Regions from separate parts of the Alicyclobacillus tolerans genome, predicted to be linked through region 1. Evidence: predicted binding sites of a transcription regulator. Region 1 holds the regulator's gene; the other holds the start of a gene.

Evidence for each region. The regulator LexA, encoded in region 1, represses DNA repair genes until DNA is damaged. The targets are predictions, from matches to a motif close to CGAACATATGTTCG.
Region 2: the regulator LexA is predicted to act here: its motif matches at 3,765-3,778, upstream of recA (recombinase RecA).

Annotation. Positions count from the first base shown of each region.
Region 1 covers NZ_JBMGNK010000002.1:1,782,630-1,788,195, forward strand. The annotation lists gene ACOJUR_RS08900 (amidoligase family protein) at 1-1,058, shown strand, start outside; gene ACOJUR_RS08905 (gamma-glutamylcyclotransferase family protein) at 1,127-1,636, shown strand; gene ACOJUR_RS08910 (hypothetical protein) at 1,584-2,408, shown strand; gene lexA (transcriptional repressor LexA) at 3,080-3,718, opposite strand; gene ACOJUR_RS08920 (DHA2 family efflux MFS transporter permease subunit) at 3,968-5,437, shown strand.
Region 2 covers NZ_JBMGNK010000002.1:1,593,278-1,598,843, reverse strand. The annotation lists gene ACOJUR_RS07865 (TIGR00282 family metallophosphoesterase) at 1-237, opposite strand, end outside; gene rny (ribonuclease Y) at 358-1,899, opposite strand; gene ACOJUR_RS07855 (regulatory protein RecX) at 1,992-2,630, opposite strand; gene recA (recombinase RecA) at 2,620-3,663, opposite strand; gene ACOJUR_RS07845 (DEAD/DEAH box helicase) at 3,862-5,445, opposite strand; gene ACOJUR_RS07840 (competence/damage-inducible protein A) at 5,536-5,566, opposite strand, start outside.

The DNA of each region.
Region 1 (5,566 bases):
TTGTCAATGAAGAGATGGCTGTAGAGCAGGAACGTGACACAGCCTTGCAACAGTGGCATGAAAGGCACCAACATGATGGTATCTTGATGAGCGAGAACGACGCCGCATGGCAAGACTTGAAAGCACGGGCGATGTCTGGCGCAGGTTCCTTTGAAACCGAACAGGTACTGGATGGATCGGATACTACGTTTGGCTTTGAATTGGAAGTGGAATTCGCAGATAGAGGAGCGTTTCAGCGAACGCTGCAACGATTGAAGGAGGAAGGGATCACGGATGTACCGATGCTTCGTCAGTATCACAGCCGTGGAACAGAGGGCTACTGGAATCCTACACGAGATGGCAGTTTGGAAGAACCGGCTGTGGAACTGGTTTCCCCCGTACTTCGGGATACGCCGGAAAACTGGAGAAAGATCGGAACCATGATGCAAATCCTCCATGAGTCCGGGGCACTTCGCCAAACGAACCATACTGGTCTGCATATTCATATTGGAAACGATAAGTTGGATGATCGCGGATATCGCTGGCAGCGTTTGGCGCGAACGGTTGCAGGATTTCAAAGCTGCTACTATCAGATGGGTGCGGCGCGGCACTCGGAAGGCAGGCCTGCCAATCATCGTGGGATAAACTACACTCGACCGCTCCACTTGCCTCACTTGCAAAGATTGCGCCGTACCGATACGGCTGTGGAAGCCTCCAAAAAAATCATTGGCGAATACCGAAATCGAATCGGGGATCGTTATTACATGATCAGTACGCATAAGCAAGCCCATGCCGGTGTGCCCACCGTAGAGTTTCGCTATCCCAATTCCACGCATGATCCCGTCATTTTACAGCGTCAAATCCAATTGGCGCACGCCACCATTCTGCAATCGGCCTATCTGAGAAAACACATGCCTGGTGCAGAGCGCTTGCCTAAACTCTTTGCCCATGATACAGGACCGGAGATGAACACCCTTTCTGAGGATAGAGAAAAGAGATTTCGTCAGTATCTTGATACGCTAGGTTCGGATCGTTTGCGTCTCTTGGCGACCCAATTATGGGTACGCGGAAGGGCTTGACAATGATTTCCATATCCTGTATCATAAATTCCAGACAATGGAATATATGAGAATGGGAGGTGGATCATATGTTGTACTTTGCGTATGGCAGTTGCATGGATGAAACGGATTTTGCACGGACCTGTCCTGGCGCTTCCAGGTACGGACTAGGAGTTTTGAGCGGTTATCGGCTTCGCTTCAATGGCTATTCGGCAAGTCGCAAGGGTGGCATCGCCAACATTGAACGAAAACCTAAAGAAAAAGTTTACGGTGTGCTGTGGGAAGTCACGCCAGCGATGCAAAAGCGCCTGGATCGCCGAGAGGGAGCGCCGTGGTTTTATCGACGGATTCCTGTGCAGGTGGTCACGGAAGACGGGGGAATAGTGCGGGCGTTCACATATGAACTTGTGCAGCCGTATCTTTGGGACGTTCGCCCACACCCGCACTACTTGTACCTGTTGATGAGAAGTGCACCGGAAGAAGCCGTATCCGCGATATTTCAGATATTGCGTAATATTCGTTGCATAGAAACGGAGGCGGATGAGATTGACGATACCTGTGGAAGAGAGATTCAACCGTTGGCAGAAGCATTTTTTTAGGCCGCTGGAAGAGGGTAGACCGGCGGACTGGGAACTGATTGCCCAGTTTGGCGAGGAGCCGCCTGTGGAGTGTCATTCCATTACGGGGCTGATTTCCTGGTTGTATGGCGCAGTGTATTCAGGAGATGAAAGAGAAGACACGCAATTCTTTTTTCGCTACCATATTGTGAAACCTTTGCATCAAAACTGTACAATGTGGGGGCAGCGTTCGCAGATTTTATACGGGCCTGCGGTGATTCACGACAATACGGTTCCCCCGCCGTGGGCAAGTGAAGAGGAACAGGAAGAATGGGAAGAGATGGAGTTTTCGGATGAGCCGCCTGTAGAGTGGAACATTCTCACGGAACGAACGCTCATCCAGTCTTTGCTTCAAAACGGTGCCTTGCGGCTCATGGAACGCAAGGATGCCTATATTCTGAGAGCTAATGCTGACATACGTAAACGAACTTGCGGAGATTGTAGGGCGTGCCGTTTTCTTGTGGAAGAACAGGGAAGAACGATTTGTCAGGCACAACGGCAATGGACGGGCGCGGATGCTGAGTATGGGCAAACCTGTGGTGATTTTTCACCGAATTCCAATGGAAGCGCAAGTGATCAGTATATCCGTATCGATGCAGAAGACGTCTATTTGCCGCCGTGGACGGTGCAGACGTACTTTGGGTTAGGTGATGAGTCGAGAAAAGGGAGTCGGCTGGACGCATCGTGGATCACAGAGATGAAGGAACAGCTGCACAACTATGAAGTGTATGAACGAGATCACGGTAACGAATGAGTAACGAAAAAGTAACGAATTTGTTCCAAACTGAGCAAAACCTCTGAACATAAAAAGTCCAGAAAACCCTGATAAAACAAGGTTTTTCTGGACTTATGGATACATGGTGATACAACCGGGAATGTTCTAGTATGGAATATGAAATCAATACCTGGAGTCGCTAATCCACTTTCAAGTGTACAAAGTACACTTTCTAATCTAACAAGCTCTTTGACAAATGCTTTAGGCCAAGGGTCTCAACAACTGGGGAACTCGCTGGGAAGTGCATTAAGTCAGGGAGCAAACCAGTTGAGTAGTAGTCTGAGTTCCTCAGGAAGTAGCTCCAATCCAGTCAATCAGCTGGGAAGTGCGTTGAGTCAGACATCTGGCTTATTGGGCTAACTTTTGTATGTGGGATATGGGCAGCATGCTGTCCTAGTTTTATAAATTTGCTGCCCATTCTATGATGTGATTTTAAACGGTTTTCAGACTTTTATTCATTCATGTTTATGAGTTATGAAAATACTTTATATAAAGTTCTAAACTTGCTTCAGTACTCTTTCTGAAAAATCGTATAAATCAAACAGTCGAATATCAAAAAAGTTATCTTGATTTTTAATCGAATAAGTGACTTTTCTATATGATGTAGAAGTAAATCGTAGTTTATATTTTATTGTTCATAAAATATAAAGTCATGAAAAAGAACGATATAACCCAATTACTTTTCCTAAAATATTTACATGATTGAAATAAAGGGGTTGTAGCGAAGAGTTTTCTGGTTGAAGTCGAATTCTGTTCATTTCTCTAAAAAATCTTTTTACAGTTGCTTCTTCATCATCCGTAATTGCTACGACAATATCACCGTTTTGAGCAGTTGACTGTTGGCGAATAAAAAGTAAGTCTCCATCCATAATACCAGCTTCAATCATGCTGTCACCTTGAACCTTAAGTAAAAAAATTTGTTCAGGAGAATGATACGTATCTGGCAAAGGGAAATAACCCTCTATATGCTCTACAGCTGTGATGGGTTTACCAGCGGTTACTTTTCCAATAATGGGAGCATAGTAAATTGCAGAAGACGATTCCCAATTTGTTGAAGTTTTTTTCGCGATTTGAGTATGCTTCTTTAATAATTCGATTGCACGAGGTTTAGTTGGATCTCTTCGTAGATATCCTTTTTGGCTTAACCGTTCTAAATGACCGTGGACGGTTGAACTAGAAGCGAGTCCTACTGCCTCTCCGATTTCTCGAACGGATGGCGGATATCCATTTTCTGCTATACATTTTTCTATAAAATCAAGTATTTCTTTCTGACGTTTGCTAATATCCATCGCCACAAAACTCCATTCATGCGTACATTCTAATCCTAAGCATAGCATAATATTCTTTGGATGCAAACATATGTTCCGGTTTGTTGGATTGTGTTGAAAATCAAAAATATTTTGGCGTTTTATTCAATCATGTAAGAATTTTAAATGACATTTTCAAGGCCATAGCCATGTACAAATCATCTATTGTCAAACCTAGACCGCTCAAGTTACTATAAGTAAATGTCTTTCCATTTGAAAGGATGGTGTTTTGTGGCGCAATCAGATATAAGATTGAAGTGGTCTATACTTGCAGCTGTTACTTTAGTTTCGTTTATAACGAATGTGGATGCCACAATTGTCGTTATTGGTTTGCCCCGGCTTATGTCTGGTCTCCATATTTCAGTTGTAACTGGACTTTGGACGATTACGTCGTACATTATCACCAGTACGGTTTTTCTTCTTCCTGCAGGTAGATGGTCGGACCTCATAGGTACTAAAAAAATATTTATAGCTGGTCTTGCAATTTTCACAGTAGCCACGTTTTTATGTGGTATTGCGAATTCTGGAAGTGCACTCATTGTATATCGTTTTATTCAGGGAACAGGAGCTGCATTAGCTCTAGCCACTGCCACACCCATCATTGTTAAAGCGTTTCCTGCTAATGAACTTGGTAAGGCGTTGGGGATTAATTCCACTTCTTGGGTAATAGGCTCTATCGTAGGACCTGTTGCAGGTGGCGCGCTGATAAACGCTTTTGGCTGGCGCTCTATTTTTTTTGTAACCATTCCATTTGCCATCATAGGCATGATTGCCGCTATGATCGTACTTCGTGCGGATGTGTCACCTAAGCAACAGGTCAAATCAGATTGGCTTGGTATGATCACGTTTGGTCTAGGGCTTGTAGGATTGCTTGTGTCACTTTCCGAAGGACAGTCCTGGGGTTGGTTATCGCTGCGCACTCTTGGGTTATTTGTTTTGACGCTGGTACTTTTCATATTGTTTGTTTGGATAGAATTACGTGTGAAAGCGCCTCTATTTAATCTCTCGCTAGTCAAACATCGTCATTACTCAGCAGGACTTGGCGTTACATTCAGTTACTCGATTGGTTACTTTGCAACAACGTTTCTGTTAACGTTGTATTTGCAGGGTGCGTTGCGTTTAAGTCCCTTGTCAGCAGGTTTATTGTTGATTCCGTTATCCGCACCTCAGCTTGTGATGGGACCATTAGGTGGGGCAGCGGCTGATCGTTTTGGGCCGGCACGGTTGGTGCTTGTAGGGGTGTTCTTTTTGGGGCTTGGAGTGTATTTCCTAGGCAGTCTAGGCCCGCAATTGAGTGTAATGGCAATCATTCTTCCACAACTTTTGATGTCTACTGCTAATGGTCTAGGGTGGCCGGCGCTTACAAAGGCCGTGCTTTCATCTGCGCCTCGGGAACAGACCGGTGCTGCTTCAGGTATGTTTTATACGTTTCGAAATGTTGGGATGTCATTGTCACTGACATTGGCGTTAGTTGTTGCAGAGGTCAGTGTGCCACCCTCTGTTGCGTCGCAAGCGTTTCTTGGCACGGCAGGCGTTTTAAGTACAAATATCAAAAGCGCCCTGGTAAATTCAACGGATAAAGGTTTTCAATTCTTTATTTTATTCTATGCCATCGCATTTATATGTAGCTTGGTTCTGTTACGTCCTCATCGTTCTGGACAAATGAGCAATTCTACTGTTTCAACACAAAAACAAGCATGAAGACATCAGATTCGTATCTAAAATAAATTATAGAAAATTTCTCAACGCCGAAGTGGACACTTCGAAAACTTGCGGCGTTTTTTTGTTTATCTTTCTAATGCTTATCAAAGTAGATATCTAATTCAAAAG
Region 2 (5,566 bases), 190 kb from region 1:
AATAAAATTTAGTAAATCTTTTTGATCCCAAGTGTGATTGCCGAGTGTAATCAATTCCACACCCGCATCGTACAACTCTTCAGCCGACTTACTGGTAATACCTCTACCGTGCGAGGCATTCTCACCATTGGCCACGATTAAATCGGGCTGATAGAGAGGAGCGTACTTGCGAATAATTTCGCCTGCGTACTCCCTACCTGGCTGTCCAACAATATCACCAATAAACCATATCTTCACCTGATCACTCCTCGCCAATAGGCGTGATTTTGCTCGTTCAAAGGTTGGTAGTGGAGTACAAAATTTGACACATCTTTGCCATAGCGTTAGGAAAAAAATAGAGTAGCCGTAATGGCCACTCTATTTTGCGTATTCCACGGCTCTCGTCTCTCGAATGACGGTTACTTTAATTTGACCCGGATAATCCAATTCGTTTTCGATTTTTTTGGAGATTTGCTTGGCTACGCGTACAGATTCCGCATCATCAATCTGCTCAGGCTTGACAATGATACGAATTTCACGACCCGCCTGTATCGCATAGCTTTTTTCTACACCTTCAAAAGACTCAGCAATAGACTCTAATTTCTCTAAACGTTTCATGTAAATTTCCAATGTCTCGCGTCGAGCGCCAGGACGCGCTGCGGAAATGGCGTCTGCTGCAGCAACAATAACAGAAATAGGAGAAATAAACTCGACATCTCCATGGTGTGCAGCAATCGCATTGATAACAATGGGATGTTCTTTGTAACGACGAGCTAAATCAACGCCTATCTCTACATGCGAACCCTCTACTTCGTGAGTGACCGCCTTACCTACATCGTGTAAAAGTCCTCCGCGTTTGGCTAACGCCACATCGAGTCCCAATTCAGCAGCCATCATACCAGCCAAATGTGCTACTTCTATGGAATGCTTCAAGACATTTTGACCATAGCTAGTCCGGAACCGCAAACGACCAACCAACTTAACCAAATCGGGATGCAGACCATGAACACCTGTATCAAAAGTCGCCTGTTCTCCCTCTTCACGAATGAGTTCATCAATGTCACGCCTAGCTTTTTCAACCATTTCTTCTATGCGCGCTGGATGAATACGGCCATCAGCCACCAAACGTTCCAGAGCCACTTTGGCAATCTCTCGCCGAACCGGATCAAATCCGGACAGAATTACAGCTTCAGGCGTATCATCGATAATTAAATCTATACCAGTCAAGGTTTCTAACGTGCGAATATTACGACCTTCACGACCGATAATACGGCCTTTCATTTCATCATTAGGCAGAGAAACAACGGATACTGTAATTTCTGAAGCGTGATCGACCGCACAACGCTGGACTGCAGCAGCGACTATGTCTTTCGCGCGTCGATCGGCCTCGCGTTTTGCTTCCTGTTCTATTTCTTTCATCAAAACAGCAGCATCATGACGAGATTCGCGTTCTACATCGGCCAAAATTAACTCTTTGGCACTCTCTCTGGTCAAGCCAGAGATGCGTTCCAATTCTCTGATTTGTTCCGCTTGCAACATTTCAATGCGAGAACGGATATTTTCCAATTCATTCTCACGAATTTTCAAACTCTCTGACTTTTGCTCCAAAGCTTCTAACTTGCGATCAATCGACTCTTCTTTTTGCAAAACTCTTCGTTCCAGCTTTTGCAACTCAGAGCGGCGATCTCTCAATTCTCGTTCAGCTTCTTGTCGAATGCGGTGCGCTTCTTCTTTAGCTTCCAGCAGAGCCTCTTTTTTACGGGCTTCGGCATCTCTTTCCGCCGACTCTAAAATATGCAACGCTCGTGATTCCGCACTGCCGATTTTATTTTCCGCCATGATTCGACGCAAAATATATCCTAAGAAGAAACCCAATAACAGAGCAACAATGGTAACCAATATCCATAAAGCTATATTCACTGAAAAAGCCTCCCTGCCCCATTCACACAGCCACAATTGAGCTGCGGAATCTAAACCACAATCGAGCTAGAGGCCGTAAAATATACGCAACCTTATATTATCGGTTCGTCCCAATCGTTGTCAAGAAAAGCGACACGCTTGGCAATATCGTAAGAAAATCCTTTTCTTTGCAAATATTGTATAAGTTTTCTTTTTAAATCCTGAGAATTATCTTTCGATTTTTTTCGAAGATATTTTTCCACAAGCAACTTAGCTGCTGCTTCTTCATCCCAATCTGAACAAACTGTGTCTAAAACACCACTTTGTATGCCTCGCTGTTTCAGTTTCATCATAATATAAGCGCGACTTTGTTGGGATTGATGTTGCTCAGCGTACATACTTGCATACCGTCTATCGTCTAAAAACTTGCGGTCTTGCAAAACTTTTAATACTTGTTGTATCTGTTCTTCTGGATACCCTTTTTCTTGCAAATATCGCTGTGTTTGAAATACTGTACGCATTTGATAGCGCAAATAGCGCAGAGCAGACTTCCAGATTTGGCTGAACGCCGCATGTTCCTGCAGTCTAGCTCTATCTTCGGCAGACAGACGTTTTCCCGAATAGAGATGGTAGTCTGAAACAATATGAACGGCTACAGTTAATGCTGTACCATCATCCAAAAGAATAGACACTAAGTCTGAATCCTCCGATCGAACAGAAACAACCATACTTTCTATTTCTTCAATCCTCATATCCGTCTACATCATCCGTTACAGACTGAAATAACTGGGCACTTTGTCCTACCTGAAAATGCTCTCTAATTTTCATTTCAATGGACTCCGCAACATCTGGATGCTCTTTTAAATACTGCTTGGCATTTTCCCTACCTTGACCAATACGCTCATCTCCATAGGAATACCAAGCACCACTCTTCTGAATAATTTCCAGTTCTGTAGCTAAATCAATTAAGCTACCTTCACGCGAGATGCCTTCACCAAACATGATATCCACATCAACTTGCTTAAAGGGTGGAGCGACTTTATTTTTAACCACTTTAATTCTTGTTCTACTACCTACAATATCGTTTCCCTGTTTTAGAGATTCTGCACGTCGTATTTCCAATCTTACAGAAGCGTAGAACTTAAGTGCGCGTCCCCCAGTTGTGGTTTCAGGATTCCCAAACATGACGCCAACTTTTTCCCGAATTTGGTTAATAAAAATACATATGGTTTTTGACTTAGAGATGGCGCCAGCCAATTTTCGAAGTGCTTGTGACATCAGGCGTGCTTGCAAGCCAACATGAGAATCTCCCATATCTCCTTCCAATTCGTTCTTAGGAACGAGTGCAGCCACCGAATCGACAACCACAATATCTACCGCACCACTGCGCACAAGCGCTTCTGCGATTTCCAATGCCTGTTCTCCTGTGTCCGGTTGGGAGATGAGCATTTCGTCAATATCGACTCCTAATTTGGAGGCATAGATGGGGTCAAGCGCGTGCTCTGCATCAATATAGGCAGCCTGTCCACCACGTTTCTGCACTTCCGCGACTGCATGCAAAGCAACAGTGGTTTTGCCTGAGGATTCTGGACCATAAATCTCAATGATTCTTCCACGCGGTAATCCACCTACACCAAGTGCGATATCTAATGCAATGGAACCTGTGGGAATTGTCTCTACATTCATTGAAGCAGACGCTTCTCCCAATTTCATAATTGACCCTTTGCCAAATTGTTTCTCAATTTGTTTTAATGCCATATCTAATGCGGCGCGCTTGTCTCCCATGCGGGCACCTTCCATTCTCAATTTCGTTATCTCTACTCTCAAAAATTCGTGAAACCTGATTTCTTTCCTGCACTCTATTGTATCAATCTCACCAAAGAATGCAAACATTTGTTCGCATAAAAAAGCAATCTGAGAAATACTCAGATTGCTGACTTAGTTCATCATGCCCAAGGAGGGAAGTTTTTTCGTTCAAATTGGTTAATGACGCACCCGCGCACGGGGTTTTGCAGGCTCCATATTGACTCGTGCCCCATTAATGCGCGTTTGTTTAAGCGCTTCATAAACAAACGGAGCAGACTCTTCCTCAATTTCAATAAATGTAAAGCGGTCAAAAATATCAATTTTTCCCACTGCTTGTCCTGGCACACCAGCTTCATCTGAGATGGCTCGAACAAAATCAGCCGGAGACATGCGAGCGGCCCTTCCAATGTTGACAAAAAAGCGAACCATGCCCGGCGAAGCACCGGTATCCCCAAAATCGTAATCCACCTGTTCTTCCGCTTGTAAATCACCTGCAGAAGCAATTTTTAGCAGAGCGCAGGCAATATCAATTGGATCATAATCATCAATGACTCGACCTAAAACAGCTCGATAATGGCCCAGTCCTCCATCTTGAATCGCCTCTATGACACGATTGCGCCAAATTTCTGCTTGACGTTCTGCCACATCAGCCAAAGACGGTACTTCACGCAATATCATACTGGATTTGGTCTCACGTTCAATTTGCTTGAGCAACTTAAACTCGCGAGGCGTTACCAAAGTAATAGCCAATCCTTGCTTGCCAGCCCGTCCGGTACGCCCGATCCGGTGCACATAGGATTCTGGGTCCTGAGGAATATCATAATTGATAACATGCGTCACATTGTCTACATCGATACCTCGTGCGGCTACATCGGTAGCAACAAGCAACTCGATATCATTGGTACGGAAGCGTTTCATAACGCGATCGCGCTGAGCCTGACTTAAATCTCCATGCAATCCGTCTACCAAGTAACCACGAGCAAGCAAAGCCTCAACTAACTCATCTACTCCACGCTTGGTCCGACAGAAAATAATCCCAAGTGAAACTTCTTCAGAATCGATGATTCGACAAAGGCTTTCCAGCTTATTGCGCTCTAGCACCTTGTAATAGACTTGATCGATACGCGGAACGGTCACTTCGCCGCGATTTACCGTCACATGTTCAGGTGAACTCATATAGCGACCTGCTAAACGGCGTACCTCGTTGGGAAACGTCGCAGAAAAAAGCAAAGTCTGACGTTGGTCTGGCGTTTCTTGAAGAATGGATTCAATATCTTCAATGAATCCCATATCGAGCATTTCATCAGCCTCATCAAGAACAACTGTCCGCACTTGACTGAGACGAAGCGTTCCTCGACGGATATGATCGAGTACGCGCCCTGGCGTTCCGATAATAATTTGAACGCCTTGTTGAATAGTACGAATCTGATGACCAATCGATTGCCCACCATAAATAGGAAGAGCGCGCACACGCTTATATTTAGCGATTTTCCGAAACTCACCTGCCACTTGAATAGCCAATTCACGAGTGGGCGTAAGAACTAACGCCTGCACGTGATGATCAGCACTCACTGTTTCTACGAGAGGAATACCAAAAGCAGCTGTTTTTCCAGTTCCTGTTTGAGCTTGTCCAATCACATCGACACCGGATAGAATCACTGGAATTGCCGCCGCCTGAATGGGAGATGGTTCTTCATATCCCATTTCATCAATTGCTTGCTGAACTTTCTTACTTAAATTAAACGCTGCAAATGAACTCATTTTCTCACCTTCCTGATTCTCCCCAACCTCGCTCCAAACATTCCACGTCCTGTTTGTATAGAACAAGCTGCCTCCCAAAAGGACCAAAGTTTATGAATGAAGATGTTGCCATAACCTCCAC